Regions from separate parts of the Sporolactobacillus caesalpiniae genome, predicted to be linked through region 1. Evidence: riboswitches for the same ligand, from Rfam matches in the RefSeq annotation. Region 1 holds a riboswitch; each other region holds the start of a gene.
The links. Region 1 has a riboswitch for S-adenosylmethionine ahead of ABWW58_RS05465 (methionine ABC transporter ATP-binding protein). Riboswitches for the same ligand answer to the same signal wherever they lie in the genome.
Positions count from the first base shown of each region.

Region 2: another riboswitch for S-adenosylmethionine. It lies ahead of metK (methionine adenosyltransferase); the one in region 1 lies ahead of ABWW58_RS05465 (methionine ABC transporter ATP-binding protein).
Region 3: another riboswitch for S-adenosylmethionine. It lies ahead of msrC (free L-methionine (R)-S-oxide reductase MsrC); the one in region 1 lies ahead of ABWW58_RS05465 (methionine ABC transporter ATP-binding protein).

Region 1 covers NZ_JBEVCB010000002.1:420,091-430,599, reverse strand. The annotation lists gene ABWW58_RS05490 (Spx/MgsR family RNA polymerase-binding regulatory protein) at 1-127, shown strand, start outside; gene gcvH (glycine cleavage system protein GcvH) at 236-616, shown strand; gene sigI (RNA polymerase sigma-I factor) at 921-1,676, shown strand; gene ABWW58_RS05475 (anti-sigma factor domain-containing protein) at 1,702-2,649, shown strand; gene tnpA (IS200/IS605 family transposase) at 3,208-3,693, shown strand; SAM riboswitch class I at 4,109-4,221, shown strand; gene ABWW58_RS05465 (methionine ABC transporter ATP-binding protein) at 4,380-5,372, shown strand; gene ABWW58_RS05460 (methionine ABC transporter permease) at 5,369-6,034, shown strand; gene ABWW58_RS05455 (MetQ/NlpA family ABC transporter substrate-binding protein) at 6,108-6,947, shown strand; gene sufC (Fe-S cluster assembly ATPase SufC) at 7,255-8,037, shown strand; gene sufD (Fe-S cluster assembly protein SufD) at 8,065-9,372, shown strand; gene ABWW58_RS05440 (cysteine desulfurase) at 9,372-10,509, shown strand, end outside.
Region 2 covers NZ_JBEVCB010000001.1:167,474-177,982, forward strand. The annotation lists gene ABWW58_RS00775 (GerAB/ArcD/ProY family transporter) at 1-177, opposite strand, end outside; gene ABWW58_RS00780 (spore germination protein) at 210-1,727, opposite strand; gene ABWW58_RS00785 (hypothetical protein) at 1,748-1,951, opposite strand; gene ABWW58_RS00790 (ABC transporter permease) at 2,145-2,981, shown strand; gene tagH (teichoic acids export ABC transporter ATP-binding subunit TagH) at 2,996-3,790, shown strand; gene fbpA (Fur-regulated basic protein FbpA) at 4,184-4,345, shown strand; gene ytkD (RNA deprotection pyrophosphohydrolase) at 4,433-4,936, shown strand; gene pckA (phosphoenolpyruvate carboxykinase (ATP)) at 5,019-6,602, opposite strand; SAM riboswitch class I at 7,279-7,397, shown strand; gene metK (methionine adenosyltransferase) at 7,527-8,747, shown strand; gene tbcS (tetraprenyl-beta-curcumene synthase) at 9,546-10,509, shown strand, end outside.
Region 3 covers NZ_JBEVCB010000007.1:219,261-229,769, forward strand. The annotation lists gene ABWW58_RS15250 (methionine ABC transporter ATP-binding protein) at 1-99, opposite strand, end outside; gene ABWW58_RS15255 (iron-containing alcohol dehydrogenase family protein) at 153-1,268, opposite strand; gene ABWW58_RS15260 (SDR family NAD(P)-dependent oxidoreductase) at 1,310-2,083, opposite strand; gene ABWW58_RS15265 (aminotransferase class I/II-fold pyridoxal phosphate-dependent enzyme) at 2,109-3,281, opposite strand; gene msrC (free L-methionine (R)-S-oxide reductase MsrC) at 3,309-3,785, opposite strand; SAM riboswitch class I at 4,033-4,133, opposite strand; gene ABWW58_RS15275 (acetoin reductase) at 4,550-5,323, opposite strand; gene ABWW58_RS15280 (hypothetical protein) at 5,565-5,861, opposite strand; gene ABWW58_RS15285 (methyl-accepting chemotaxis protein) at 6,129-8,108, opposite strand; gene scrK (fructokinase ScrK) at 8,308-9,183, opposite strand; gene nadA (quinolinate synthase NadA) at 10,330-10,509, opposite strand, start outside.

The sequences.
Region 1 (10,509 bases):
GGAAGAGAAATGGTTGGAATGGCTTGCTGCAGATGGTATGCTGATAAAACGGCCAATTGTTTTTGACGAAAAGAAAGCGACGGTCGGTTTTAGTGAAGAGACATTTAGAGAAGAATGGGCAGAGTAATTAGTGAACTCATAAAGTTCAACTGTTTTTTCTTCCAATTTTTACGTTATAATAGAAATATCTTCAAGACGAAAGGCACTATTCAGTACTGAAAACGGAGGCAAAATAATGAGTGTACCTACAGATTTGCTCTACTCGAAAGATCATGAATGGGTTAAGAAAGAAGCGGACGGCAAGGTTCGTATTGGCATCACAGAATTCGCTCAAAAAGAACTTGGAGACATCGTTTTTGTGGAATTGCCAGATGTCGGAGCGGAATTGAATGCCGGCGATTCGTTTGGCAGTGTTGAGTCTGTTAAAACGGTTTCTGAATTATATGCCCCAATTAGCGGCACTGTTTCCGAAATCAACGAAGATTTGGAAGATTCGCCAGAATTTGTTAATGAGTCCCCTTATGAAAAAGCTTGGATGATTGAACTCGATTCAGTTGACGAGGCTGCTTATGATGATTTACTTGATGCGGCAGCCTATGAAAAATTAATCGGATAATAGCGCCAGGCACAAGAAAAATAAGAAGTAGATAAGTCGCTCATCAAACATAACAGCCCTTGTCATCTTTTTGTTACCAGATTGTCGCTTTATTTAGAGCGGGAAGGCATGGTATAAAAGAGACAAGGCTTTTTTATTGACAAATTTCTCTCAAACTCGGACATTAACAAAAGTTTTTGACAATAGTTATTCATTTCATTTGGACATGTTATGTTAAGAAAAAGGTTAATCACAGATTTTGTTCAAGAAACTATTTTTTCTTGATACAGATTCTGAAAGATCAAAGCGAGAGGTGAGAGTTTTGATGAGCGCAAACCAGCTAACATTAAGCGGAGCGTTTAATATTTCGCTTGAAATGAACATTTTTCAGGTACAGCAGGGCGATGAAACCCTTAGAAACTCAATTATTGAATCCTACCAGCCTTTCATTAAAAAGGTTGTTTCTAAAGTATGCAATCGTTTTATCGATCAGACAATGGATGAATTCAGTGTCGGTTTAGTCGCTTTCAACGAAGCGATTAACCAATACCAAAAGGGACAGGGAAGCAAGTTCCTGACTTTTGCGGACATGGTCATTCGCCGAAGAATCATTGACTTTATTCGTAAAGAATCGCGTCAGATGCGCCACATCTATTTGGATCAGACGAAACCTTCTGGTGAGAACACCATGGAAGAAAGTTTCATCGAGCAGCAGGCGGCCATTGATCATTTTGAGGAACAGCGCCGGATTAATGAGCGCATGGAACAAATAGAGAGCTATCAGTTGCTTCTCTTGGAATACGGCATAACCTTTGATGTTCTCAGCAAGCACTGTCCAAAGCACGCGGACGCGCGTGAGAACGCAAAAGTATCAGCAAAACGTTTAGTTGAACGTAAGGAATTAGTGAGCTATTTAAAGAAAAAAAAGCAGTTGCCGATAAAAGATTTGTTACAATTTGTGTCGTGTAGCCGCAAAACGATCGAAAGGAATCGAAAGTATATAATAGCATTGTCGCTGATCTACATCGGCGGATTCAGTGCACTAAAGTCATATATTGAACCGGAATTAGAAACGGTTTAATGACAGAGAAAGGGAGGGGAGAAAACTGATTAATCAGGGTGTACTCGTGTCCAAAAAGGGGCGGCGCGCGATCATTCTGACCAACGAAGGCGACTTTAAGTCGGTCAGGCTCAGACGTACGGCGAATCTCTCCATTGGACAGACGGTATTTTCAGAACACCTTGCCCAATTTTATCTTCTTCCCAGATCGTTTCTGACACCAATCATTGCACTGGGGTTTTCGGTCCTTTGCTTTATTCCGTTATCGAATAGCACATACGCGCCTTCTGGTCCTGTTGCTGCTTACGTTTATATTGATTTAAAAGCGAGTATAGAGGCGAGCGTTGATCGTAATATGCATGTAATTTCTGTTCAACCGCTAAACAATGAGGCTAAACAGATTATCAGTGAGACATCTGTTTTTCAAAATATGACCTTCTCAGACCTCAGCTCTGCGTTGCTTTCGAAGCTTGGAGATGAGCGGATTACGGATAAACGCTCACTTTGCCTGATTACAACTGTACTTACTGACCAAATCAGTCGTAAGCAACAAACCGAATTTACCCAGGGGTTGATCGCTGCCTTCAACAGTGGAGCCAAACAGCTGCTTCAGGTGAACGGCAGCGGTGTTGAATGGTTGCGTACATCGGTTGAACGAAAGAGGGCTGCCGAAATGCGCGGGCTGTCTGCGGGAAAATATCTGCTCTATTTGCGGGCTAATGCATACGGAAAAACGCTCTCTCTTGAAGATGCGAGACGGCTCTCCGCGGAGAAAATGCTAGAAGTATCGGAATCCGTTTCTTTGCCATGGAACGCTTTATTAAAAGAATCAGCAGGTCAAATGAAATCTCAGTTTCATAGTGACCAGGCGTCGTTCAATGGGAGACAGGCTCAACCGCTATTTCGAGATCCATTTCAAAGCGTTGAACCGATACAGAGTAGACGAGACAGCAGTTATCATTATTGGAACAGCCGCGTGGCAGGCTATGCATGAGACCGGATTAAAAGATCCAAGCAGACGGAGATCTGTTTGGATCTTTTTTAGCAAGTAAAGAAAGTTTATCGTTTTGCCTTGCCGGTACGACGATAAGGTCATAAGATTCGGATGGACGATTAGGTAAGCCGCCCAATCTAAGAAATAAACGGAATAATTCCGCTTACTTAGAAAATGAATGAAAAAATAGCTTAAATAGACGGAAAAATTCCGCTTATCGGATCGAAAAACGTGAAAATAGAGGGTTTTTCCGTACATAAGCGGAAAAATTACCCTTATTTACCTGTAAAACAAGCACCATGATGCAAATAGCCGGAAAATCTCCGCTTATTTTATTCCGGCCGCGATATCGAATTAAGGACCCAAATGATTTATTAGAAAACTTGGCTTTGCCAAGCCTCTGGCGAAGGCGAAGACTTAGTTTGCATGTTTTGAAAACCCTAGGCTATGCCTAGGGTTCCGGAGAGCTTCAAGCGATGTATCAAAAAAAGCCTCACCTCGTGTTAAGATAAATTTCGGTTCGCCAACCAAATTTATCAGCCAAAGGGAGACTTTTTAATGCCATCTGATGTAAATAGTTTAGCACATACAAAATGGAATTGTAAGTATCATATAGTTTTTGCACCAAAGTACCGAAGACAAATTATCTATGGAAAGCTTAAAAAAGATATAGGCATGATTTTAAGACAGTTAAGTGAGCGAAAAGGTGTAGAAATTATCGAAGCCCAAGCCTGTAAAGATCACATACACATGATGGTCAGTATACCGCCGAAGATAAGCGTTGCAGCTTTTATCGGCTATCTCAAAGGAAAAAGCAGTTTAATGATCTTTGATCGACATGCGAACTTGAAATACCGATATGGAAATCGAAAATTTTGGTGCAGGGGATACTATGTGGATACAGTAGGAAGAAATAAGAAAGTGATTGCAGAATACATTCGCAACCAGATACAAGAGGATGTAGTCGCAGAGCAATTAAGCATGTTTGAACATATTGATCCGTTTACTGGAGAAGAGGTCAAACGCAAAAAAAAGAAAAAATAGAAGTCCCCCTTTTAGGGGTGCCGGGGAAGTAGTGCGGTTGGCGGACGCCTCGGTGCCCTTTTAAGGGCTGGCCAGTAACAAAGGCTTTCAGCCGCAGAGCAAACCACCCGTTCACACGGGTGGTTTTGATTGCGACGGCCATGGACGGCCTAGTGTCCGATGAGCCGCAGGACGCGGCGTTTTTTCGGACCGCTTACACTCGTTTCCTTTAAATGTTTTCTTATACTTTCCTACCAGTGTGAACTAGAACTGTTTGTTCAAGACAAGCTTGATGATTCAAAACCGCATTTAGCGAAAGCCACCGCATCATGCGGAAGTAAGGACCGGGCTGTGCCCGGTTTTTCATACACAAAAAAAGGTTTGACATTGTTGTCATAGGATGGTAAGTTATTATCACTCAATCGAATAGAAGAAACTCTTATCCAGAGTGGCGGAGGGACTGGCCCGATGATGCCCGGCAACCTGATTGTAGTCGTTACAATCAAGGTGCTAATTCCTTCAGAAACGTATGTTTCTTACAGATGAGAGAGGTGAATCCCTCCTCTCTCAAGGTGGGCTTTTTTATTGAGTAAAATTAAGAATGAGGAGGATGAGTGTAAAAAACTTAAAAGAGAACATTAATCCGATTAGAAATATCGGAAAAAATGATTATCGCTTCTCGGATTTTTTTGAAAGTGGTGACAGATTTGATTCAATTAAGCAATATCAAGAAAACGTTCCAAACAGAACATGGTGCAGTCCATGCACTGTCCGATGTTAACCTTGAAATTAAAGAGGGGGAAATATTCGGTATTATCGGCTACAGCGGTGCTGGAAAGAGTACGTTGATACGACTAATCAACCTGCTGGAAAAACCGACATCGGGAACGATCATGATCGAGGGAAGACATCTGACTGACTTTAACGAGCGTCAGCTGCGTGAAGAGCGGAGAACGATCGGTATGATTTTCCAACACTTTAATTTACTGTGGTCGAGAACGGTGGCTCAGAATATTGCGTTTCCCTTAGAATTAACAAAAATGAAGAAGAAACAAAGGGATGAACGTATTGCCGAGCTTATTCAAATGGTTGGGCTCGAAGGAAAGGAATCCGCGTACCCGGCTGAACTAAGCGGGGGTCAAAAACAAAGGGTCGGTATTGCCCGCGCGTTAGCCAATAATCCAAAGGTTCTTCTCTGTGATGAGGCGACCTCGGCACTAGATCCTAAAACGACAGATTCAATTCTCTCACTTCTGTCGAAGATCAACAAGACACTCGGTCTCACCATCATCTTGATCACTCATGAAATGGCTGTGATACGAAAAATTTGTGATCGAGTTGCCGTGCTTGATAAAGGGAGAATTGTTGAGGAAGGAAGCGTCGATGATGTATTCGCGCAGCCACTACAAACCATTACTCAAGAATTTGTCGGTATTCATCAGAACCCGGAACGCGCTGATTCTTCTGAGAAAATCATTCTCTCACTCTCTGCTGCGAAGAAATCACTTCTGCAGAAAAAACTATCACAGTTGCTTGGCAATAAATTTCTTTCAGTTAACGTACTCGGCCGGCAGTCCGAGCAGGAGAGTCAAGCAGATAAGACGCTCGTTTCGATTCAAGGATCGTCCGAGACGATTCGCTCGGTCGTTAATGATCTTCGCTCGGACCGCGTAACAATCGAGGTGTTCGAGAGCAAATGAGTGAATGGATACAAAATGTTGATTGGCCAAGTATGTGGCTGTCAACCGGTCAAACCCTTTATATGACGATTATTTCCGGATTTTTCACCTTTTTTCTTGGGATTATCTTGGGACTGTTGCTTTATTTAACAGCGAAAGACGGACTGCTCGAAAACGCTACGGTTTATGGTCTGATCGCGGCTTTCGTCAATGTCTTTCGTTCCATTCCATTCATTATCTTAATCATCCTACTAATCCCGCTTACGATGATCATTATCGGGACCATGATCGGAGCGAGTGCGGCATTGCCATCAATTATTATTGGCGCAGCACCGTTTTATGCGAGGCTGGTTGAGATCGGATTAAGAGAAGTGGACAAGGGAGTGATTGAAGCAGCTCAAGCAATGGGCGCAACGAAGTGGCAAATTGTCTGGAAAGTACTTCTTCCTGAAGCAATTCCTGCCCTAACTTCCGGGATGACGGTCACATTGATCGCACTGATCGGCAACACGGCAATGGCCGGTGTCGTCGGCGCGGGCGGACTGGGTACGATTGCGTATAATGAAGGCTTTCAAGCGAATAATAACACGATTACACTCGTTGCAACTGTCATTATTCTAGTGATTGTCTTTATCATTCAATATGTCGGCGATCTTATTACTCGCCGTGTTGACAAGAGATAGACGGTATAAAAGCCGAAACATAATACAAATGATGGCAATAAAAATCAAACAAACAAAACTTGGGGGAGTTAAAATGAAAAAATCGATCATACTTGTGGTAGTTCTTGCTTTTACTCTAATTTTGACCGCATGCGGACAATCAACAGGAAAGTCAGAGAAAAATCAAACACTTACTGTTGGCGCGTCGGCAGTGCCTCACGCTGAAATACTAAAGAAAGCAGCACCTTTGCTTAAAAAGAAAGGCATTACCTTGAAGGTAAAAGTCTTCCAAGACTATGTGCTGCCAAACAAAGCACTTGCATCAAAACAATTGGATGCAAATTATTTTCAACATATTCCCTACCTTAATCTCTATAATAAGCAAAACAAGACGGATTTGGTTAATGCCGGCAAAATTCATATCGAACCATTTGGCATTTATTCAAAGAAATTCAAGAGTGTTGATGCGGTAAAAGATGGAGCAACGGTACAGATCAGCAATAACAAGTCGGAACAAGGCCGAATTTTGCTGCTCCTACAGTCAAAAGGATTATTGAAAATTAAATCCGGTATTGATCCAATTTCTGCTACACTCGCTCAGAAAAACGGAAAATATACGGATTTTGATAATATTAAACATCTGAAATTCTTGCAGCCGATCGATCCGGCCATTCTGCCAAAAGCCTATGTGAACAGCGCGGCAGACTTGTATGCGATTAATACAAACTTTGCCCTTCAAGCGAAGCTTCAGCCAAAGAAAGATGCGTTGATTCTTGAAGGAGCATCTTCTCCGTATGCGAACATTATCGCTGTACGAAAAGGCGATCAAAATAAGAAAGCAATTAAGGAATTAGTGAGCGTGCTCCACTCAAAAGAAATTCAAACATTTATTAACGAAAAGTATAAAGGTGCCGTCCTTCCTGTCTCTGAATGATAAAATTCAGAACTAATGAAAATCGCTCAGCAGAAATTGCTTGAGCGATTTTTGTTTGAAAAGACCTAAATGATTCGCTTGGTTGGCCAAACGTATCGAAATAATGCACGATATCCACGCATTTTTTATCTGTTTTTCTATTATGATTCGTATAATTAGCGGTATAATACGGATACATACTTTTATCATAGTAATAAGCGTATCCTTTTGGTTGCTATCTATTTACATCTGATATAAGATGATAATGAGAATAGATTGAGAACGGATTTCAATCCGCAAATAGACTTTTTTTACTGGAGGTTTTGAGATGACTGTACCAGAATTGAAAATAAACGACCTTCACGTTTCGGTTGAAGGCAAGTCCATTGTCAAGGGCTTTGATCTTGATATGAAAGGCGGAGAGATTCATGCCTTAATGGGACCAAACGGAACCGGAAAATCAACGGTCGCATCTGCGCTTATGGGACATCCTAAATATGAAGTCACTTCAGGACAAGCGTTTCTAGGCAACGAGAATCTGCTTGATATGGCGGTCGATGAACGCGCGCGTGCAGGCATGTTTCTTGCAATGCAGTATCCAAGTGAGGTGAGCGGGGTCAGCAATGCCGACTTTTTGAGAACGGCTATCAATGGCAGACGCGGTGAAGGAAATGAGATCCCATTGATGAAATTCATTAAAACTCTGGATAAGAAGATGCAGATGCTGGAAATGGATCAATCGTTTGCGGAACGTTATGTAAACGAAGGCTTCTCCGGCGGTGAGAAAAAGCGTAACGAAATTCTTCAATTAATGATGCTCGAACCGAAATTCGCAATTCTTGATGAAATTGATTCCGGTTTGGATATCGACGCTCTGAAATGGGTGGCTAAGGGCGTCAACTCGATGCGTTCGGAAAACTTCGGCTGCTTGATTATTACTCACTACCAACGACTCCTGAACTATATTAAACCAGATAAAGTCCACATTATGATGCAGGGCCGTATCGTGAAGACCGGTGGACCGGAACTTGCGTTGCAGCTTGAAAAAGAAGGCTATGACGGAATGAAAGCCGAACTTGGCATCACTGATGATGAAACGGTTGAAGCCTAATAATCGAGATCGTAAGGAGGGGTGACGATGTCCATGCAGCTGAAAAATCTTCCGTTCGACGCGGAAGCCGTAACAAAATATGCTGAAAATCGAAACGAAGCGAAATGGTTCTCAAATATACGTTTGAAGGGTTTAACTCTGGCCGAAGAGTTGCCGCTTCCAAAGCCTGAGAAGACCCGAATCGCAGACTGGAATTTCACAAACTTTAACTATCAAACCGAAAGCACTGCCTCTCGTCAATTGAGCGAGCTTCCAAGTGCGGTGCGTGGGCTGATGAAAAAAGGTGAAGAAGCAGGTAATGTGCTTATCCATGTAAATAGTTCCGCGGTTTATCACCATCTGTCAAAGGAGCTTAGTGATCAAGGAGTTATTTATACTGACCTTGCAACTGCGATTCGCGATCACAGCGATTTGCTTGCGAACTATTATTTTAAGACGACACCAATTGAGAAACATCAATTGACGGCAGTAAATGCGGCCCTTGTAAATGGTGGTTCTTTCCTTTATGTTCCAAAGAATGTTGTGATTTCAGAACCGATTCAGGCGGTTTACTATCAAGATGCTCCGTCTGTCGGCCTTGTTGCACATACGATTGTTGTTGCGGAGCAGAGCAGTTCGGTTACTTTTGTGGAGAGCTATTTGTCTGATGACTCTGCTAGTGACGGGGTAGCTAATATCGTCAACGAAGTTGTCGTTGGCGAGAATGCCCAAGTGAAATTTGGCGCTGTTGACGAATTTTCGGATCAGTTTGTTACTTATGTAAGCAGGCAAGCCGAAGTTGCCAAGGACGGGCGTATTCAATGGGCACTTGGGCAGATGAATGATGGGAATACGCTGTCGGAAAATGCGACAAATCTTGAAGGCGATGGAGCTGCCGCAGATATTAAAGCGGTAAGCATCGGAAGCGGATCGCAGAAACAGAATTTTGACAATTATGTGCGCCATGTGGGCAAGGCGACAAAGAGTCAACTGCTTGTTCGTGCAGCGCAAAAAGACGCATCGAACTCAATCTTTAACGCGCGTACAAAAATTGAGCATGGCGCGTCGGGTGCCGATGGTGAGCAGACACAGCGTGTTCTGATGCTTAGCGACGAAGCACGCGGCGATGCGAACCCGATTCTGCTTATCGATGAATATGACGTCATCGCGGGACATGCGGCATCTGTGGGCCGTGTCGATCCGGATCAGCTGTATTACTTAATGAGCCGCGGGATCAAACAGGAGACGGCAGAAAAACTGATTGTCGAGGGATTTCTTGCACCAATCGTTGATCTGCTTCCTATTGAAGGCGTCCGCGTGCAGCTGGCAACCTTAATTGAAAGGAAAGTTGGCTAATGGATATAACATCAATTCGTCGCGACTTTCCGATCTTGAATCAACAAGTCAATGGGCACCAACTTGTTTATTTAGACAATTCGGCGACATCGCAGAAACCGTCATCTGTTATTCAGACAATGGTTGACTACTATGAACACTATAATTCCAATGTCCATCGCGGTGTGCATACGTTGGGCACGATCGCGACGGATCGCTACGAAGAGGCGCGTGAGAAAATCCGCAGCTTTATCAATGCGAAGAGCGAGAAGGAAATTATTTATACAATGGGTACGACTCAGAGCCTTAATCTCATTGCTTATGGATATGGATTGGCACGTCTCAGTGAAGGAGACGAGATTGTTATCACACCAATGGAGCATCATGCCAACCTGATTCCATGGCAGCAAGTCGCCCAAAAGACAGGCGCTGTTCTTCGCTATTTTCCAATGGAAGAAGACGGTACGTTAGATCTTAATAAGGTAAGAGAAACTGTTACAGATCGCGTGAAAATTGTATCGGTTACAGAAGTGTCCAATGTGCTCGGCACCGTCAATCCGGTGAAAGAGATTGCGGCAATCGCTCATGCGCATGGCGCGATCATGGTTGTGGACGGTGCGCAGAGCACGCCGCATATGACTGTAGACGTTCAAGATATGGATGCCGATTTCTTCGCCTTTTCCGGCCATAAGATGCTTGGTCCAACAGGTATCGGAGTGCTCTATGGCAAACAAGCCCTGCTTGAAGCGATGGAGCCGATTGAAACCGGCGGCGAAATGATTGATGAAGTAGGATTCCAAAGTGCGACTTGGGCGGAACTGCCTTGGAAGCTCGAAGCGGGTACACCGCATATTGCCGGAGCAATAGGTCTCGGCGCGGCTATTGACTATTTACAAAATGTCGGTATGGATGCAATTCAGAACTATGAGGAAAAGTTAACCGGGCGCGCATATGACTTGCTCTCGGAAATTGACGGAGTCACCTTATATGGTCCGCACAAACGCTCGGGTCTCGTCTCTTTTAATATCGACGGCGTGCATCCGCATGATGTGTCGACCGCTCTGGATTCAGAGGGAATTGCAGTACGAGCGGGTCACCACTGCGCGCAGCCGCTGATGAGCTGCTTAAAATGCGAATCCACTGTTCGCGCAAGTTTCT
Region 2 (10,509 bases), on a different contig from region 1:
AAGAATGCCAAGAATAATCGCACCACTGATAAGCGCTGCGAGCCATGCGTCTTGCTGGCTGTACTTGGTTATGACGTGCTGGAACGAGAGATAGCCGATTCCAATCTGCATGGTCTGCGGAATAAAAAAGGCAGAAACAGGACCAACTTGATGTGCAGGTTTTATCTTATCATTCATAGAGCGTCAGATCCTCCATTTTGAAAAGGCAATTATTCATCAATATCCGGCTTTGGTTTGCCCTTCTTCTGCGTTGTCCGCTGCAGATTCACACGATTTTTATCCGCGGTGCGCAGAAACATCGGACGTTGTCCTTGCGCGCTGGTTGGCAAACGGATGAAGCTGTCCTTCAAATCTGTCACGCGCATGGGGTAGATGGGTTCAATAAACGGTCGGCCAAGCGAGGTCAGTTTCAACAGGTGGCAGACGAAAAACATAAAACAGAGACCGACACCGAGCAGACCGAACATTTGTGCAACCAAAATAAATGGAAAGCGCATGAATCGGATCGTTGTTGCCATCCGATAGTTTGGTGTGATAAAAGCAGCCAGTGCCGACATCGCGATAATAATTAACAGAATATTACTCGTTACACCGGCTTGAACGGAAGCGGTACCGATGACAATACCGCCTACGATACCGATGGTTTGACCAACCTTTGTCGGCAGGCGCGCGCCCGCTTCGCGAAGCAGTTCAATCATGACTTCAAGCAGCAGCACTTCAATGATCGGATCGTAAGGAACGGAACTGCGCGAAACGATTAATGTTGCCAGTAAATCTTTGGGTACTAATTGATAGTGGTAGGTCAGCACAGCAACGTACAGCGATGAAGAAATGACGGAAAAGGCAACGGCAAACAAACGCAGCAGCCGATATAAGGATGCGATCGGCCAAACGAGTGTATAGTCATCTAATGTCGAGAAAAACTCAACAATCGTGCTTGGAAGAATAAGCGCATTTGGAGAACCGTCCACAAGTACGGCAATTTTACCCTCATAAAGTGCGCCGCATACACGATCGGGACGCTCGGTGTCAATGAATTGAGGGAAAAATGAAAAACTATTGTCGGCAATCATGAGTGCAAGCATATTTGCATTAATCAAACTTACGGTTTCAAGGTCGGTAATCCTTTGCTTGATCGTGTTCAGGTTGGCTTTATTTGCGATTCCTTCAATATAAACAACAGAGACCCGTGTGCGTGAAAGTTTCCCTTTATGAAATTCTTCAATTTTGAATTGCGGAATCGGAATTCGCGTACGTATCAAGTTGATATTTGTTTCTAATGATTCAACGAAGGCATCATGAGAGCCCAGAATACTGCTTTCAATTTCGGACTGCTCTACTGCTCGTCCCTGTTTTTTCGTGCATGGGATCAAATAGACCTGTTGTCCATTCTGCGATGGCTGAATCATTAAAAAGCCGTCAAGCAGACTTGACTGGATCACGGATAAATCCTTTGTTTTAATTAATTTATCTGCGGGCACAACTTGTGCGATATCTTTCATACTTTGTACGCGATCTGAATAAAGTGCAGGCAGCAGATCTCTGTGAATGTACTCCAGATCGACCAACGAGACAACGAATGATACCCAACAGGTAAACCTTTTGTTTTCGTGACGATAGTGATTGAAATCAGGATTGGTCTGCAACTGAATCAGCAAGTCTGCCATGTTCTTTGCGGGCTGTGCCGGACCGTGGTCATTCTTTTTTTTTCTATTTTTCCAAAACACGAAGAACGCCTCGTTTCCCTTTAATTTGCATCCCGTTCCATTTGTTTCGCTTTTTTTCGCTCATCATGAGGCTGGTCTAAAAGAAGGATCACAAAAGGCATGACACAAGGAAAGGCAATTAACAGATAAAGCAAAATCGTCTCACCGATTGGAATGCGGAAACCGACAAATAATAAAAAAATTGCAAGGAATCCAAAATATGTAAGATAGAGTAGTGTATACATGAAATTCTTCCTTTACGTTTGCTCATCATTCTTAAAATTATTTTTCCCGAGATGAGGCTTATTATTCTTGATTTTGTTTTGTTTTATTGAAACAGCACTGACCAGCCTGTTGACTGCGTTTCCTTTTTTAAATAAGCTGTGTTAAAGTATGGAAGGAGAAAGGCAAATTGTTGATTAGTGGAAGGAAATTGATATGAAATCGGCATGGAAAGTCATTCGGGAACAAGTGAAAAGCTTGTATCTCATCAGGCGCTTGTCCCTTTATGAATTAAAAAGTGAGAATACGAACAACTATCTGGGGATGGCATGGGTCGTCATTAATCCGTTAATTCAGATCGCAATTTATTGGCTGGTTTTTGGTAAAATTCTAGGCAGAAGCAATGACATTCCGGTTGATAATGGGGTCGATCCTCCTTACATTATTTGGTTGATCTCAGGAATTATTGTTTGGTTTTTTGTACAGCCGTCCATCATTCAAGGATCGAAATCAATTTATTCACGTATTCGCTTCATCGCCAAAATGAATTTTCCGATGAGTGCGATACCAAGCTACGTCATTCTTGAAAAATTTTATCAGCATTTAATGATTACGGGAATTGTTATTGTAATTCTGCAATTCACAGAGTATAAAATCAGTATCTATATGATCCAGCTTCCTTATTTTATGTTTGCCGCGCTGGCATTTCTGTTTTCCGTATCGCTGATTACATCGACATTTTCAACAATCGTACGCGATGTGCATCAGATCTTGATTTCGCTCATGCGTATGATGTTTTATCTGACACCATTTCTATGGGAGCCCGCACGACTTGCGGACGCCGGACTGCCGGACATATTCCAGAAAATATTATTGCTCAATCCGATGTATTATCTTGTACAAGGCTACCGTTCAACACTGCTCGGCGCTTCTTGGTATGGGATTGATCACATTGGCTATACCGTATACTTTTGGGGATTTGTTCTGGCGGCGCTGCTTTTCGGTTCATTTATACATCTGAAATTCAGAGATCATTTCGTAGATTATTTGTAAGGGGATCTCCATTCATGGAAAAATCGGTTATCGTAAAAAATGTAACAAAAAAATATAAAATGTATGCGAAAAACTCCGAAAAAATCTTAGATTTGATTTCGCCAAAGGGCTACGGAAAGTCTTTTTACGCGCTGCAAGGAATCAGCTTTGAAGCGAATAAAGGCGATGTGATCGGGATCATCGGTGTGAACGGATCGGGGAAGTCCACGCTTTCTAATATTATTGCCGGAATCATTCCGCCCACCTCCGGAACGGTTGAAATCAAGGGGGAAGCGGCACTGATTGCAATTCAATCGGGTTTGAAGAAAGAACTCACCGGTCGCGAGAACATTGAGCTTAAATGCTTGATGCTTGGGTTCGATAAAAAGCAGATTGTTGAATTAACACCGCAGATTATTGACTTTGCCGATATCGGCGATTTTATTGATCAACCGGTGAAGACGTATTCGAGCGGGATGCGTTCACGGCTCGGCTTTGCAATCTCCATTCATATCGATCCGGATATTTTGGTGATTGACGAAGCTTTATCTGTCGGAGATCAGACCTTTGCGGATAAATGCCTTGATAAAATGAATGAGTTTAAGGAAAAAGGCAAGACGATTTTCTTTATCAGTCATTCCATCAACCAAATGAAGAAGTTTTGCGATAAAGCGCTTTGGATTCAATATGGGCATGTCGAAAACTATGGTTCAATGGCAGAGGTTATGCCGCAGTACGAAAAATTTATTAAAACGTACAAGAAGATGACAAAGGCAGAGAAAAAGGCGTTTCAGGAAAAAATACGAAAAACCAGAACGACCAAAGTATAAGCGCCCTGAGCGCTTTTTTTTGCAAAAAAAATCCGCATTTAAATGCGGATTCCAATTAAAAAGTGAATTGGGGTTAGGGTTATTTGTACTATTGCCATGTTATCCAAAAGCTAAACATTATTTTAAAAAAAAGATTGTTGATTGTGCCTCATTTTCATATATTCTCAATAACGAACAATTGAAAGCGCTTTTATTGTATAATGGTGTTTAAAAACATGGCGCATGCGCATAATGATTCTTAATTGAATCATTCTGTGTGACTGCCTTTTGAAGAATACGAGCGTAGTTACCTGTATAAGCCGCTGTGCGGGAAGGGGGGAAGGGTGCCGGTCAAGGAAACTTATGTAACCGTTTACTTGTCTGCAACCCTGTTCATTCATGAAGCGTATTAACTTGTTGAGAAGAGCCGTCGAGAACCGGAAAAAATATCTGATTCAGGCATTAAGACAAAATGTTGAGATGAAGGAGTCTGATCACTTGAATGAATGGACACTCTCCGAACTCGAAAATGAATGGAAGATCTATCAGAAAAAAAACAATGAAGATATTGGTTGAAAAAAACAATAAGGGCAGGTATGCGGGCTTATTTTTGATAAAATAGGTTAGAAGTCCGCTCAATGCGGATGTGGAGGTGAAGATCGGATGAACGACTATCCAACTTTCTCTGATTTTTATGGGAATAAAGTAACGCTTGCGCTTTCGTCAACTCCCTTTTCGGAGAACCCAAAGCATGTTTGGGTCCTTTGCAAATTCCATCGTCAATGGCTGCTTACGATGCATTCAAGACGCGGTCTTGAGTTTCCCGGTGGAAAGGTAGAACCCGGCGAGCGGCCGGAAGAAGCAGCCAGAAGAGAAGTATTTGAAGAAACAGGTGCCCATGTTGACCGGTTATATTTTATAGGTCAATACCAAGTCGACGGCCAAAACGAGCAAATGGTAAAGAATATTTACTTTGCCAGCGTTGACCAAGTAACTCTGAAACAGGATTATATGGAGACCGATGGCCCAAGGTTTATCAGTTATATTCCTGAGTCAATTAAAGAGCGGAAACAGTATAGCTTCTTGATGAAGGATCAAGTGCTCCCTTTATCGATGAAAGCCATTCGTCAAAGAAAATGGACACCGGTGACCGAATTACAAGTCTGACTAAAATCAAAACCACCCGTTCACACGGGTGGTTTTTGATTACAACTAAAGACTTGCAAATCGCAAGCAGTTGAAACGGTGATCATGAATAGATCGGTCCGGCGCTGCGAATCTGCTCCGGAACATCCGAAAATTTCTTGAAATTCGCTTGGAATTGCTGAGCGAGATGTTGGGCAGCTTGAGTATATGCTGAATGATCCGACCACGTTTTCCAAGGTATCAGCACATGATCGGGAACACCCGGACATGATCGTGGAATATGCAAACCGAAAATGGGATCTTTATAGATGTCTTGATCACTTAGTTTGCCATTTAAGGCGGCGTCAATTATCCGTCTTGTGTACGAAAGATCAATGCGTTTGCCAACCCCGTACGGCCCGCCGCTCCAACCGGTATTCACAAGGTAAACGGTCACATTGTTTCGCTTAATTGACGTCCCAAGGAGTTCGGCATACTTTATCGCCGGAAGCGGCATAAATGGAGCGCCGAAACAGGTTGAGAAGGTCGTTTCGGGATCAACAACGCCGCGTTCTGTACCGGCTAATTTACTCGTATAGCCTGAAAGGAATTGGTACATCGCTTGCTCCGGGGAAAGTATGCTGATTGGCGGAAGTACACCAAAAGCATCTGCTGTCAGAAAAATAATTGTGCTCGGATGACCGCCAATACTTGGAAGCAAGGCATTGGCAACAGCATTCAGCGAATACGCGGCACGTGTGTTTTCTGTCAAATCAGCATTATCATAGTCAGGTTTGCGATTTTTCTGGGAGATGACAACATTCTCAAGAATGGTGCCGAATTGAATACTGTCATAGATTTGCGGTTCTTTTTCACGCGACAATCGGATGGCTTTGGCATAGCATCCGCCTTCAATATTGAACACACCATCTGTCGACCATCCATGCTCATCGTCGCCAATTAAAGATCGATCCGGTGAATTGGAGAGAGTTGTCTTTCCCGTTCCTGATAATCCGAAAAATAAAGCGACACGTCCGTCTGATCCTTGATTTGCTGAACAATGCATCGACATGATCCCTTTTTGAGGCAATAAATAATTCATAACAGTGAAAATGGATTTTTTAATTTCTCCTCCGTACTCAGTGCCGCCGATTAAAATGATCCTGTACTTCATGGATATGATGATAAACGCTTCGGAGCGTGTGCCGTCAACAAGTGGATCTGCTTTGAATCCTGGAGCGGCAAGGACCGTGAACGCAGCGTGATGATGTTCCAACTCCGAGTTGGTTGGCTCAATAAACAGCTGCCGGCAGAATAGGTTCTGCCAAGCATACTCATTAACAATCTGAATGGCGAGGCGATGCTCCGGGTCTGCACCTGCGAAGCCGCGAAACACATATTTGTCTTTTTTCCCTGTCAGGTAATGAACAATTTTCTGATAAGCATTAAGGAAAACGCTTTCATTTATTTGCTGATTCCTGCTCCAGTCAACTAATTCGCTTGTCACTTCATCCTTAACGAAAAATCTGTCTTTAGGCGATCTCCCTGTATATTTTCCGGTTGTAACAGCAAGAGCGCCGTTATTAGTTAAAACGCCTTCATTTTTCTTCAGTGCATGTTCAATAAGTTCAGGAACGGATAAATTAATGAACGAGTTCCCGGTATGCAGCAATTCAGAGATGGGTGTTTCAAGGGACGCATGGTACATGGAATCAACCCTTTCTGTGTACGTTAAGAATGTTTAAAATTCAGAGGAGTATAGAAGCAGCTAAAACTTCGCATTCGCCAGAGGGCTTGACGAAGCCAAGTTGTCTAATCAAAAAATTTTCACTTACTATTTATAGTATAACGCATTAGAAATAATAATACCTACTAATAGAGGGTGTTCAAAAAGTCCGGGAAAAAGGCAATGAGGATCTTCTGCTAACAGCATGCACGTCCTGTGCCAAACGCAGAAGTCACCGCATCCTGTGGAAGTTCTGCGTCAGCTTGTTTCTCCGCTCCTCACGTATTAACAGGGGATCTTCAACTAATACCGTGCACGGCCCTGTGCACAACGGTGAAGCCATCACGTCCTGTGAAAGTACGCGCGGGTAGCTCAAAACTGCGCTTCCTTGATCTTCGACGCTCAGGACGAGCTAGTGTCAGGCATGACACGCGACGTGGCGATTTGCCTGACCTCGGCTCTTTTTGTCCTCCTTTTTGAACAGACTCTAATAGATTAACAGTGTATGTGTCACGATGCAATGGACAGTGAAATCAGAATTTCTGTGAATCTTAGTTTTTTCAATCTATACTATTCTGCAATGTTTGCCTGTGACAGTCGCGAGGAATTCGTTGACAGTTTTAATCCCCTGCGTTATGATGGGATTTACATACGGCTGCTCTTATTCCGAGTAGGCAGAGGGACAGGCCCGATGAAGCCCGGCAACCGGCCGAATAACGGCACGGTGCTAACCTGCAGAGAAAAGAGATTGTTTCGTCTTTCTTCTGATAATAAGAGGCGCGCGATAAGAATCGGCCTATCCTTAATTGGAGTGGGCTTTTTTCATGCCTTGAAAACAAAAGCAGAGGGATCGAGTACCGTTGACACCATTTTGTATATAATGTTTGAAAGGCAGGGTGAAGAAAAATGACGAAGAAGTATTCAAGACGCTTGTTCACTTCCGAATCGGTAACTGAAGGCCATCCGGATAAGATTTGCGACCAGATTTCAGATGCAATTCTTGATGAACTCCTTAAGGGGGATCCAAATGCAAGGGTTGCTTGTGAAACTGTGGTTAATACTGGACTTGTCCTTGTAACAGGTGAAATTTCGACTTCCACCTATGTGGATATACCGAAAGTAGTTCGCCGTACGATTCAGGAGATTGGCTATAACAATGCGAAATACGGCTTTGATGCCTCTAACTGTGCAATTTTAACGTCTATTGAGGAACAATCGGCAGACATTGCGCAGGGCGTTGACAAGGCGCTTGAGGCGCGTGAGGGCACGATGTCAGATGATGAGATTGAAGCAATTGGTGCCGGAGATCAAGGATTGATGTTTGGTTTCGCAGTCAATGAAACACCGGAGCTGATGCCGCTCCCAGTTTCACTCGCGCATAAGCTTGCAAAAAGGCTGGCTGACGTTCGCAAAAACAAGACGATCGGTTATCTCCGTCCCGATGGAAAGACTCAGGTAACGGTTGAATACGACGAACAGGGCCATCCGGAACGCATTGACACAATTGTCATTTCCACACAGCATGATCCAGAAGCGACCGAAGAACAAATCAAGAAAGATATTCATGAGTTTGTAATTCGGCCGACAGTTCCGCCGAACTTAATTGATGAAAAAACCAAATTTTTCATTAACCCTACCGGGCGCTTTGTTATTGGCGGACCACAAGGAGATGCCGGTCTGACCGGAAGAAAGATTATCGTTGATACCTACGGCGGATACGCGCGTCATGGCGGCGGCGCTTTTTCAGGAAAAGACGCGACGAAAGTTGACCGCTCGGCCTCTTATGCGGCCCGATATGTCGCAAAGAATATTGTCGCAGCGGGATTGGCTGAAAAATGTGAAATTCAATTAGCCTACGCCATCGGTGTCGCTGAACCGGTATCCATTTCCGTGGATACCTTTGGCACCGGGAAAGCAACTGAGGAACAGCTTGTTCAGTTGATTCGCCATAATTTTGATCTTCGTCCGGCAGGTATTATTGAGATGCTTGATTTACGCAGGCCGATCTATCGACAGACGGCGGCTTACGGACACTTTGGCCGAACCGACATCGAACTCCCATGGGAGAAGACCGATAAAGCAGATTTATTAAAACAGCAAATACACTCTGAGTCTAAGACCCATTAACTTCTTGCACGCAAAATCGCTTTCCACGCCCTCGGGTGTGGATAAGCGATTTTTTTCACACTGATAGGATAGCATAAAAAATATTTGTTTCAAGGAAACGACGGCGCTCACATCCTATGAGCAACGTCGAAGCCACCGCATCCTGCGGAAGTGTGTCCTGTGGCTCACCGAACACTAGGCCGTCCATGACCTTCGCCAGAAGGCTTGGCGAAGCCAAGTTTTCTAACACTGGTAAGAATGTATGGCGTTTTGCTTTGCCGGTACGACGATAAGGTCATAAGATTCGGTTGGGCGATCAGGGAAGCGCTCAATCTGAGAAATAAACGGAAAAATTCCGCTTAATTAGAAAATGAATGAAAAAATTGCTTAAATAGACGGATAATTTCCGCTTATCGAATCGAAAAACGTGAAAATGGCGGGTTTTTCTGTGTATAACCGGAAAAATTACCCTTATGTACCTGTAAAACAGGCGCCAGGATGCAAATAAGCGGAAAATCTCCGCTTATTTTACTCGTTACTTAATTAAGGATCAAAATGATTTGTGAAATAGAAATGTCTGTTCACGCACAAGGTTGATGATTCAAAACGGTATTTGGAGCAAAGGAACCTTCGCTAATGACGCATGTCCTGCAAGCAACGCGAAAGTCACCGCATCCTGCGGAAGTAAGGAACAGGCGCTCTTTGTTCGGTTTTTCTTATAGATAAGTTCGCATAAGCAGACTGATCGTTTGCTATAATAGGTGATAGTGAGATGTTCGCTCTCGGATATTATGGGCGGATTTAACTGGAGGCGTGTTGATGACGGTACCATCGAGACCGATTAAACTTATGGCGCAAATATACAGGAAAGTGCTTCCTGATGTGCATCATAATCTAAAAAAATGGAAGGATAAGGCGCTTGCGATTCCTGATGCCGAGTTGCGCAAACAGGCGCTTGCGAGCATTGAATCAAAGACATTTCATTGCGAGGGCGGTTCCATTTACAGCCTTTTAGCCGAAGGACACAGGAAGGAAATTATTGCGTTCATTGTCGCCTATCAAACAATTAGTGATTATCTGGACAACCTTTGCGATCGAAGCATATCTCTTGACCCGGAAGATTTTCGCTGTTTGCATCAGTCGATGCTGCATGCGCTGACCCCGGGAGCAGCACCGGAGGATTACTATCGCTACCGCGGCGTTTGCAATGATGGAGGCTATCTTCAGGCGCTTGTGAATACATGTCAGCAAACGCTGAACGGTTTGCCGGCATTCCCAGTCATTCAACCCGCGCTCCTTGAGCTGGCAGGATTCTACTGTGATCTGCAAGTGCATAAGCATGTGAAAAAAGACCAGCGTGTGCCGAGACTCATCGCTTTTTTCCAAAAAAATAAAGCTCACCTCCCTGAGATGAGCTGGTATGAGTTCGCTGCTTGTTCCGGTTCGACACTAGGAATCTTTTGCATCGTCTCCTATGCTGCTTCGCGCGGCTCTGAGATGGCGCAGCTTGTCGATCGAATTAAGGACAGTTACTTTCCATGGGTGCAGGGGCTGCACATTATGATGGACTATTTCGTTGACCAAGAAGAGGACCGCATTGAAGGGGATCTGAATTTCTGCTCCTACTACAGCAGCGATGAAGAAATGATTCATCGCTTTAAGCATTTTATTGAAGAGGCGGATAAGGCAATTGAAAATATGCCGGACAAAAACTTCCATAAGATGATTAATCGCGGTTTGCTCGGAATCTATCTCGCTGACCGAAAAGTTGCCAAACAGCGCA
Region 3 (10,509 bases), on a different contig from region 1:
TTCTATGGAGAGATTGACATCTTTTAGTACAGAGTGCGCCTTTTTATCAACAGTAAAGGTTTTAACTACATGTTCGGTACGTATGATTTCCGACGTCACCGGTTAGCGCCTCCTTTTATATATTTTCTAGTAGGATTACTTGGTTTTAAGACCTAGTTATTCCTTTCTGCAGAGTCAGCCGTATACTTATCAAGCTGCGTAATGGCTTCAAGAACAGAATCCTCCGTCACTTTAAAAGGGAGCAAATGAATGGTTTTATCCGGGCTGACTGCATAAGCAGCTAACTGACGAATATCTTCCTCAGAACGTTTATTAAGATGCAAATCCTGTAAACTTGCCGGCAGCTTCAGACGATGGTAAAACGGCAGTAGGCGCCCAATTTCATCCCACTTTTTTTCAAGCGCTAACTGGACCATAATGCCATAAGCCACTTTTACTCCATGCAGCAGATGCACCGTTTCTGGAAAATAAGTGAGCGCATCATGTATGGAATGCGCCGCAGTCGCGCGTCCATAGGCATCTCCAAAACCGCCGACCAAACCACCCGCGATAATGTTCGTTTCCATGACAAGCTGCCAGGCGTCCGATAAAACGCCCTGCTTCATATCCTCGACCGCCTGCGCGCCGTGATTCAAAGGAATATCTCGGCAGATTTTGGCAGACTCGCGTGCATACATGAGCGAGAGGTGATTGGTACCGACACGTGCCAGCAAGCTGTCGGACTCATACCATTTCGCCAATGTATCGGCAATTCCCGCGATAAAATAATCCAAAGGAGAATCCAAAATCACTCTAGGCTCGATAAGAACAAGGCTGGACTGTCTCGGATAGAGTTCATGCCCAATCGAAATTCCGTTATCCTTATAAAGAACGCTGAGTGCCGACCATGCGGCACAGTTGCTTGCCATCGTCGGCAGGATCACAAGTTGAATTCCACCCGATTTAACTGCTGCAGCTTTCGCCGTATCGATGACCTTTCCCCCGCCGATTCCAATGACCAGATCAATCCCCAACCTGTGAATCTCTTCAATGACTCGATCAATCTCTTTGTGCGAACATTCACCGCCAAACGTCATGTCGAACACATCAAAGCCTGCCTGAGCTAGATCTGGGAAATACGGTGCCGCCTTTTGCCATGACTTGATGCCATGAAGAATTAGAATCCGCGTGGCAGACAATGCTTCGAGAAATTTCGGCAGATAATCATAGGCACCTTCTTCAGAACTATACTGCTGCGGTCCGACTCTGGAAACCACGTGAAAAGACATTGCTTTGAACTCCTTTAATAACAAAATGATAACGCCGGTCTTTAATTCATGGTCATACCGCCAGTTACATTGATTGCTTGACCAGTCATATAGGAAGAAAGCGGACTAGCCAAAAACAGAGCAACATTTGCCACATCAGATGGAAGCGCCGTTCTTCCCAGCGGTACTTGCGAGCAATCTTCCTGATAGATCTGTTCCGGTGTCATAGTTCTGAGCTTGGCACCGTCAATTCGCTCCCGATGCTTCATACTTGTTTCGACAATGCCCGGACAGATTGCATTGACCAGAATCTGTTGATGTGCCAGCTCGACTGCCATGACCTTCGTGAATCCGAGTACCGCATGCTTTGATGAACAATAATTTCCCATGCAGCGGTAGCCGTTCTTGCCAGCCTGTGACGCAATATTAATGATCCTCCCTTCAATCCCATGCTCATTCATCTGACGGGCAACCGCTTGTGATACAAGAAAAGTTCCTTTAGCGTTGACATCCATAACGCGGTCCCAATCTTCTTCCTTAATGTCCACAGCATAATCCATCGTCGAGATGCCCGCGCTGTTCACGACAACATTTATTGGTCCCCCCAGAAGATCGGCAGCTGTCTTCACCGCTTGGTTGACATCCTTCTTATCCGTCACATCCAATTTGAGATGCACCAAACGACCGGATTTTCGTTCCGCTTTTTGTTCAAAAGCGACATCAGCGACAGCCACCGCGGCACCGGCTTCGAGAAAGAGGTCGGCAATCCCCTTGCCGATCCCAGAACCGCCTCCGGTAACGAATACATTTTGACCTGTTAAATCTATCTTTATCATCCTACACTCTCAATCTCCCAACCTATTAAAATAAGTGCAACGCGTCAATTCGTCTGACCGCCTCCACCAGCACGTCTTCACTGTGTACGAGACTGATCCTTATAAAGTCGTTGCCATTATTCCCGAATCCAATCCCCGGAGCCGTCACAATGTGTGCTTCGCGAAACAACATATCCGAGAAAGACTGACTGTTGTATCCTGCAGGTACCTTTAGCCAGGCAAAAAATGTGCCCGGCGGAGAAGCAACATTCCAACCGATTCGACTTAACCCACCGATGAGCACATCACGCCTCCGTTGATAGATGTGAACCAGCTCGCGTGCACACTCTTGCGATGATTGCAGCGCGCATGCCGCGGCATCTTGAACCGCACCGAACACCGTGCTGCAGGCATGCATTTGGAAGTGATTCAATGCCTTTATAACTGAAGCATTGCCCACAGCAAACCCGAACCGCCAGCCTGCCATATTATATGTTTTCGATAGAGTATATACTTCGACCGCAACGCTCTTTGCTTGTTCAATTTGGAGCAGACTCAGCGGCTTATTATGATCAAATCCAAGTGAAGCATAGGCAAAGTCATTAACAACCGGAATGCGATGTGTCCGGGCAAAATCAATCGTTTTTCGAAAGAAATCCTTCGTTGCCAGCGCACCGGTCGGATTGTTCGGATAATTGAGCATAAGGAGCCGCGCGTTTTGCAGCACATCGTCCGGAATGCTTCGATAATCAGGAAGATATCGATTTGACTCCTCAAGCGGCATAGCATAGGTTCTTGCCTGCGAGAGCATGGCCGAAGAATAATAGATCGGATAACAAGGATCCGTAATCAGCATGTAATCGTCCGGGTTAAGCAGCGCTTGCGGGATCCCGGTGATGCCGATATGCGCGCCATGGAAAACAGCGATCTCATTGACCGGATCCAATGTGACTCCATACTCCTTTTTATAAAAATCAGCAATTGCCACTCGTACCTTTTCTTTTCCGAGAAACGGGGGATAAGCATGATTTTCCGGCTGATCCACCGCCGACTTTAACGAAGCTACAATGTGTTCCGGAGTCGGCAGATCGGGATTCCCCTTGGATAAATTAATGAACGGTGCCCCTGTCTTTTCAATAGCAGCCAATTTATTATCCAACTGGTCAAAAAAATTAACAGGCAGCTTCCGAGCACGTTCGGAAGGCTTAAAATCAACCAAAACCGCACCTCCTCCGACGATCCATGATTAGCGTTCATCCCCTTTCTGAATACCAAAAACCAATGGTGCCAGCTGTTCCAGATGCCTGGCATCTACGGCATCAAAGTGATTCACTAATGGGCTGTCTAAATCCAAAACGCCAAAGAATCGATTACTGTCCGGTTCAAAAACAGGAACGACAATCTCTGATTTCGAACGCTGATCACACGCAATATGACCAGGAAACTGATGAACATCCGGGACAATTTCCGTCTTTTTCGTAAAAGCTACCTTACCGCACACGCCTTTCTGAAGAGGAATATGCATGCAAGCAACCCTGCCCTGAAACGGTCCAAGAATTAATTCATCATTCTTCCATCGGTAAAAGGTCGTTCCGTTTAGCCCGGGAACCTTTTCAAAAATAAGAGAGACCATATTACTCATGTTTGCAACCAAATCAAATTCCTGATCAAACAGGGCCCGCATTTGTTGTATTAAATCACGATACACTTTCTCCTTGTCCATGCCGATCGTCCCATCTGTCTCTAATTAATACCGATGAAAATACAGAATTATTTTTCTTGTTTATGAAACATTTCTTCATTTTTATTTATCCCATATGTAAACTAAGATTTAATGATCACATATTTTGCCTTTGAGTAAAAAATCTTCTCGTTGCACCACCTCTTAATCTTATTGAAGAATAAAAAAATTGTCCCCATGAGATAAGGAGACAATTTTATTAAACTCGCAATGAATTGAGTCAATTGGTCTCTTATCTTTCAGAATAGATCTGCAGGAATTAACACCATGCGTTCACGCGCTGGTTGTTGGGTTTCATTGGGCCGGTCCCTCCACCACTCTTGATAAGAAGCTGACTATTTAATTATCAAAGTAATTGTATGAGGATTATTGTATATTAAATAAATCCCAACTGCAACATTTTTTATCACTTAAATTTCTTCCCTTCCATACAGAAGCATCCTACGAAAAGGAACTCGCACTACGATTGATATCAAGAAATATATAGGTTTAGACGTCTCTATGGCAAAAATAGCGGATGCGGTTGTCGAAGAAGGAAGAAGTACATCGTGATGATTCATTATCAAACAGAAGCGATTCGTAAACAAATGAGCCGATTAGGAAATCCGAGTCAGTTGTGTGTCTGCTACGGGACTGGATACACCGGATATGATCTTTATCGTTTATGTGCATAATCAACCCGCACCAACTTTCCGATGCGGGCTGATCTTTATTATAGCGCTTTCAATTTTCGTAGAATCTATGCATCAGTTAAACACAATCCCACCGTCAACGAGCACGGACTGGCCGGTGATGTAGTTGGAATCACTCGAAGCCAGGAACGAAACGAAATTAGCAATGTCTTCGGGTTCTTCAGGTCGTCCCAGTGAGATGCTCTCGATCGCCTTCTTGAACGCTTCACCTTTTTTGGTCCCTTGATAGTTCGTCATGACATCGTCAATACGGTCCCACATGCCGGTGCCGACGATTCCCGGACAATAGGCATTGACCGTAATATGATCTTTGGCAAGTTCCTTTGCTGCAGCCTGAGTAAAGCCGCGCACGGCAAATTTGGTTGCTGAGTAGAGCCCCATCATCGGGAAGCTCTGATGTCCGGCAATACTGCAAGCGTTAATAATCTTTCCGCCGTTCTCCTGATTTTTCATTTGATCGGCCGCTGCTTGCATCCCGTACACCGTGCCGTATACATTCACCTTAAACAGAAGGTCCAAATTTTGCTCCTTTAAGTCCATCACCGGACCGACATGCGCAACCCCGGCGTTATTAACAAAAACGTCAACGCTTCCAAATGTATCAACCGCCTTACGGACGAGTGCCTTCTGATCTTCAGGCTTTGTTACATCACTAATAGATCCCGCCGCCTGGTAGCCGGCATCTTCGAATTCTTTGATCGTGCTCGTCAATACCTTTTCATTCACATCGCTCAGAACAACTGCGAATCCATCCTTTGCCAAACGTGCTGCAATACCCTTTCCAATTCCTTGTCCTGCTCCTGTAATGACTGCTGTACCCTTTGTCATAATCGCAAAACCTCCCATATGGAACCTGGAGTCCTATATCGCAACAGAGCGGTACTTTCCCCTGGATTCATTATATTTTTGCAGAGCAAAAAATAGTCCAACCTATTCTCGTTTTCTGCAAAATTACTCACAGTTCCCATTTTAGAATGCGCTTTCATTTTTGTAAAAATATCTGCTTATCCACTTTTAAACTGTGGTTTCAATTATTCAGACGTTTTTCTTTGAATACTGTCTCTGCATCTCATGAATACATGTCCCGTAACAGTTCCAACATATGGCGAACTTGAGATGTCCGCGGACGGCACAAACAGGTAATAGATGAATAGCCGCATTGCTTATACGCCATGTAGTCCGCATAGTTATCGACAAGCCAGTAACCGTTTGGATTCTCTTTCCGCTCAACCCAAACGGCATGTTCAAGTGGAGAGGATAACTGAACCCGTCGAACCATTTCAGACAGCCGCTCTTCCGAAATAAACTCAAAATAGAGCGGATCAATCGTTTCAATGGGTACTTGAACAACAGAAAAACGAATCATATACGTCAGCCTCCAAATGCATGCTATAAAAATTTATGTGACTACCTAGTTGTCCCATGCATGAAAGGAGAAGACTCTGAAAACCGTCACATTTTTCTTTCATTCAAAACTATACCTCCTTGCAATTTTGACATAAAAAATCTGAACGAAAAAGACGTCAATTTTTGTTTAGGTAAACTGATCAGCAAGGTCGGCGTTTTTCTGCGCGAAGGTGTAAAAAAATAACCATCCCATAAGACCACAGGACGGTTTAATCAATAAAAGTATTTATTTCTCTGTCTTAAATGTTTGGACAATTTGGTTCAGTTCATCCGCGATAGCACTGAGTTCGGTTGCGCTTCTGGCTATTTCGCCAATAGACGCCGATTGTTCTTCGGTTGCTGCCGACACACCTTGTGTCTGCTCAGAAGTCTGCTCAGCAAAGGCTTCAATCGGGCGATACGCAGCCGTCGCTTGTTCCGTTGAATCAGCAATTTGACGGATGATCTTTGATATCTTCTCGATTTCTGCAATCGAATGATTCACGAATGCCTCAATGTCGCTAAACGATTGATCGCTTTCTTTAACTGCATCGATCCCTTTATCGACTTCTTCAATCCCCATATTCATTGATTGGACAACACGTTCCGTATCTTCCTGAATCGTTGAAATGATGGAGCTGATGCGGTCGGCATTTTCAGAGGATTGAGCGGACAGTTTTTGAATCTCAGTCGCAACAACAGCAAAGCCTTTTCCATGTTCGCCTGCACGGGCAGCTTCAATGGAGGCATTCAGTGACAACAGCTGAGTTTGCGAGGCAACATCATTGATCACATGAATGATTTCATTAATCTCTTGCGACTGTTTACTTAGGTTGCCAACCATTTCGGCCAATTGAGTAACCGTTTGCTTAATCTTAGCCATTTGATTGTTCGTTACATCAACGGTTTCCTGCCCGTTATCAATAATTTTTCTCGAATCTTCATAGCGCATCGTGAGCTGATTCATCTGATCGGTCACGGAAGCAATGGATTGGTTAATCAATTGAGCATTTTTTGTCAGCTTCTGAATTCCGCCTGTCTGCTGATCTGCCGCACCTGCAATCTGCTCGATCGAGTGCGCAATCTCATCCGTTGTCGCCTTGTTTTCTTCAGTAGAAGCGGTCAGTTCTTCAGAGGACGCAGCCAGCAATTCAGATTTACTGCTCAACGTATGGACAATTTCTTTTAGCGAAACCAGCATTTTATTGGTGCTCCGCCCAAGTTGCGTGAATTCCTCATTGGTTCTCATTGACGTATCCAGCTCTTCAGTCAGGTCATTATTGCTTATTCTTTCAAATACAGTAACCATTTTTTTCAATGGTTTTGTCACATATTTACGAACCAGCCATACCGTTAGCAGAATGACAATAATCAAATTAACAATAACACTGCAAATAATGGTGAACGCGAGCGGATTCACTAGTCCATTAATATCTTTAACATTCATGATACCGGCAACTCGCCAACCCGTAAGACTATTGATCGCACTGTAAATTTTCTGATCATGATACACAAAGGGTTTGGACCTATTGCTTGCCAATTGCTTCGTAAACGAATCAGCAGCCTTTACTCCAATCTTATTATTCTTATTAACCACCCATTTATTTTCACGATCAAGTAGAGAGACATAGCCTGATGCTCCGACTTTTGCTTGGTTGACCAATTCGTTAATCTTATCCAGTTTTATGTCCATACCAATGACACCCTTGCCATCTTTTGTTGTTTGCGCAAGGGTTACCGTCGTGACATTAGATCCATCAGAAGAGCGATATGGAGATGTGATGATTAACTGTCCCGGATACTCCATTGCCTGTTTGTACCAAGGTCGCGTGCGAGGATCAAGACTTTTAGGAACTTTGACAGACGAAGGGAAAAAGGCAAGTTCGCCTTTCGTATTGGCAAGATACAACGCCGCTTGATCCTGATCTGCTCCCTGAATATTCCCAAGAGCTGCTTTAACTTTATTGCTGTCAATGTCACCCGTTAACTGATTACTCAATTTCGTGACAACATGAACCTTGCCATCAATGAATTGACTTAAGTTCTTATTTAAGAGTTTAATGCTGTTCGTCGTCGTGTCATCCAACTGTACTTGACTTGATTTTTTCACCTGCTGAATGATAATCATTCCAAAGAAAAAATTGGGTATGACTATGACAACAATGAGAAAAATCATCATAAACCCGGTAAAACTTAAATGCTTTCTCTCTCTTTTCTCTTTTATCACCTTTAACTGCCTCCTTTAATACCGATAAAACTCAAACGTATTATCGACAACTGACGCAGTTTGTTTAATTCGCATTTATAACATCGAACATTTTTAAACTTTGGGTTGACAAAACGACCACCTGTTAAAAAATCAGGCAGTCGTTGATGTTTTTCAATATATATGGGAATGTGATCTTCCTCTGTAAACCCTGAGTCTGTCACTTACTTAATTCTTTGAATGCCAATGCAAAGTTTCCTAGTGTTGCTGATCCGTTATCTTTAACTCGTGGCATTCTTATATACGTAGTTAGATCCGGAACTTTGATGTAATTGTTGTTGAGTTCAGCAAAGTCGCGTCTGACTTTCTCTAGAAAAGCCTCACTGACTACGCCGCCACCAAACACTATATTGTCCGGTCTGAGAATCATCGTTTGCTGAATAGCGGCTTGAGCAACATAGTACGCCATAATATCCCAGACGTGATGATCACTCGGAATATCTTTTCCTTTAATACCCGTTCTGGCTTCAAATGTTGGGCCGGATGCTAGGCCCTCCAGACAATCTTTATGAAAGGGACAGATGCCTTTGAATTCCAAATCATCAGGATGTCGTTTGACATAGACATGCCCCATTTCAGTATGTCCCTGGGATCCTAGTATCGCTCCGTCTATTATGGCACCGCCGCCAATGCCTGTTCCGATTGTTAGATATACTAAAGACTGTATTTTTTCATTAAACAGTTGTGCCATAATGTATTCTCCATATGCCGATCCATTAACATCGGTTGTAAAATATATGGGAATAGTTAATTCCTTTTTGATAGGTCCTACAAAATCAACTTTGCTCCACCCTTTTTTAGGAGTTTCGGTAATGTATCCATATAATTTGTTGTTTTTTTGTATTTCGATTGGTCCGAAAGAGGCTATCGATAGCGCAGCCAAATCCTTAAATTGTTTGAAAAAATCGATTACCTTAGTGAACGTGGTACTTGGATCTGTCGTAGGGATCGATACTTTTTCAATCACTCGATAGTCTTCATTTCCTACCGCGCACACAAACTTAGTCCCGCCTGCCTCAATACTGCCTAATAACATAGCCCTTATCTCCTTTATCTCGTTTTCATTCTGTCAGAAGCATTTCCCAATTTATAGACATTCAGGTCGCAAACACTTCGCTGCGATCATCTTAGCGTCAACTTCCAGTACAACGGTGTTCTTTTATCCAAACGTGTTCTCGTCCGATCTGACCTAGCCCAAATTAAGCATCTAACAGCATTATGAAAGCGCTGTCTAATTTTGTCAAGGATTATTTTAAAATCCCTAAACGGAAGGATTATTAATGCCCATTCTATGTGGAACACCAGAGTCTCTCAAGAGGCTACTGAAAAATCGGTTGAATCCATAGGCAACTTCAGATACCAACAACTTAAAATACAAACGGATCATTCGACAAAGAAAGCTTTCTCCTTTTATTGGGTTGTGAAAACTTTCGATCAAATCGATGTAAAGTGATCATCAGTTTCTGAAAGACCATACCGATTTTTCAACTCCATTTTTTCCCAAAAAAGCGGAGAGAAATAGAATTGCCTCTCCGCTTTCAACATACTTTTATGTGTGTATGAATCAATGTTCCATCCATCTCACTTCTTTTTCATTAAGCATTCTGGTCCTTAATTAAGTAGCGTATAAAATAAGCGGATATTTTTCGGTTAAATCAGAATAGAGCTCGTTTCGGCGGGAGATAAGGGGAATTTTTCCGGTTATGCCAAGAAAAATCCCCCATTTTCACGTTTTTCAAGTTGATAAGCGGAATCTCTCCGTCTATTTAAGCTACTTTTTAGTTCATTTTCTCATTAAGAGAAATTTTTCCGTCCATTTATCAGATTGGGGGCTTAACCTGATCTCCCTTTACAATTAGCAGAAGTTCCTACTTCCACAGGACGCGGTGACTTCTGCGTTGTGCACAGGATGTACTTTCACAGGATGGGATGGCTTTCGCGTTGCATACAGGACGTATGCGTACTTAGCGAAAGTTCCTTTACAATTTCCTTTTTCATGACGCTAATCGTACTAGCAAGGCAAAATCATTAAACTTTCTTGACCTGTTAAAAAACGTCAACCAGCCGAATTCAAAAGATCCGATTGATTGACGTTTTAATTGATCGTTTTTTTATCAATGAAAAGTTTCGACCCCATCATCACTGTTGTTTTGTCCTATACGAGCCACATGGGGACACCTGCTCAAGATTGCGCAAGCATCCGTTCAAGCGCTAAGACGGCATCGCGCGCAACCGCATCAGGGACAGAGATGATATTGTCCGGTGTACCTGCCGCAATCTGCGCCAGCGACCAGACAAAGTGCGGCAGGTCGATGCGATTCATCGTCAGACACGCACACATCATCGGATTCAGTGAACGAAT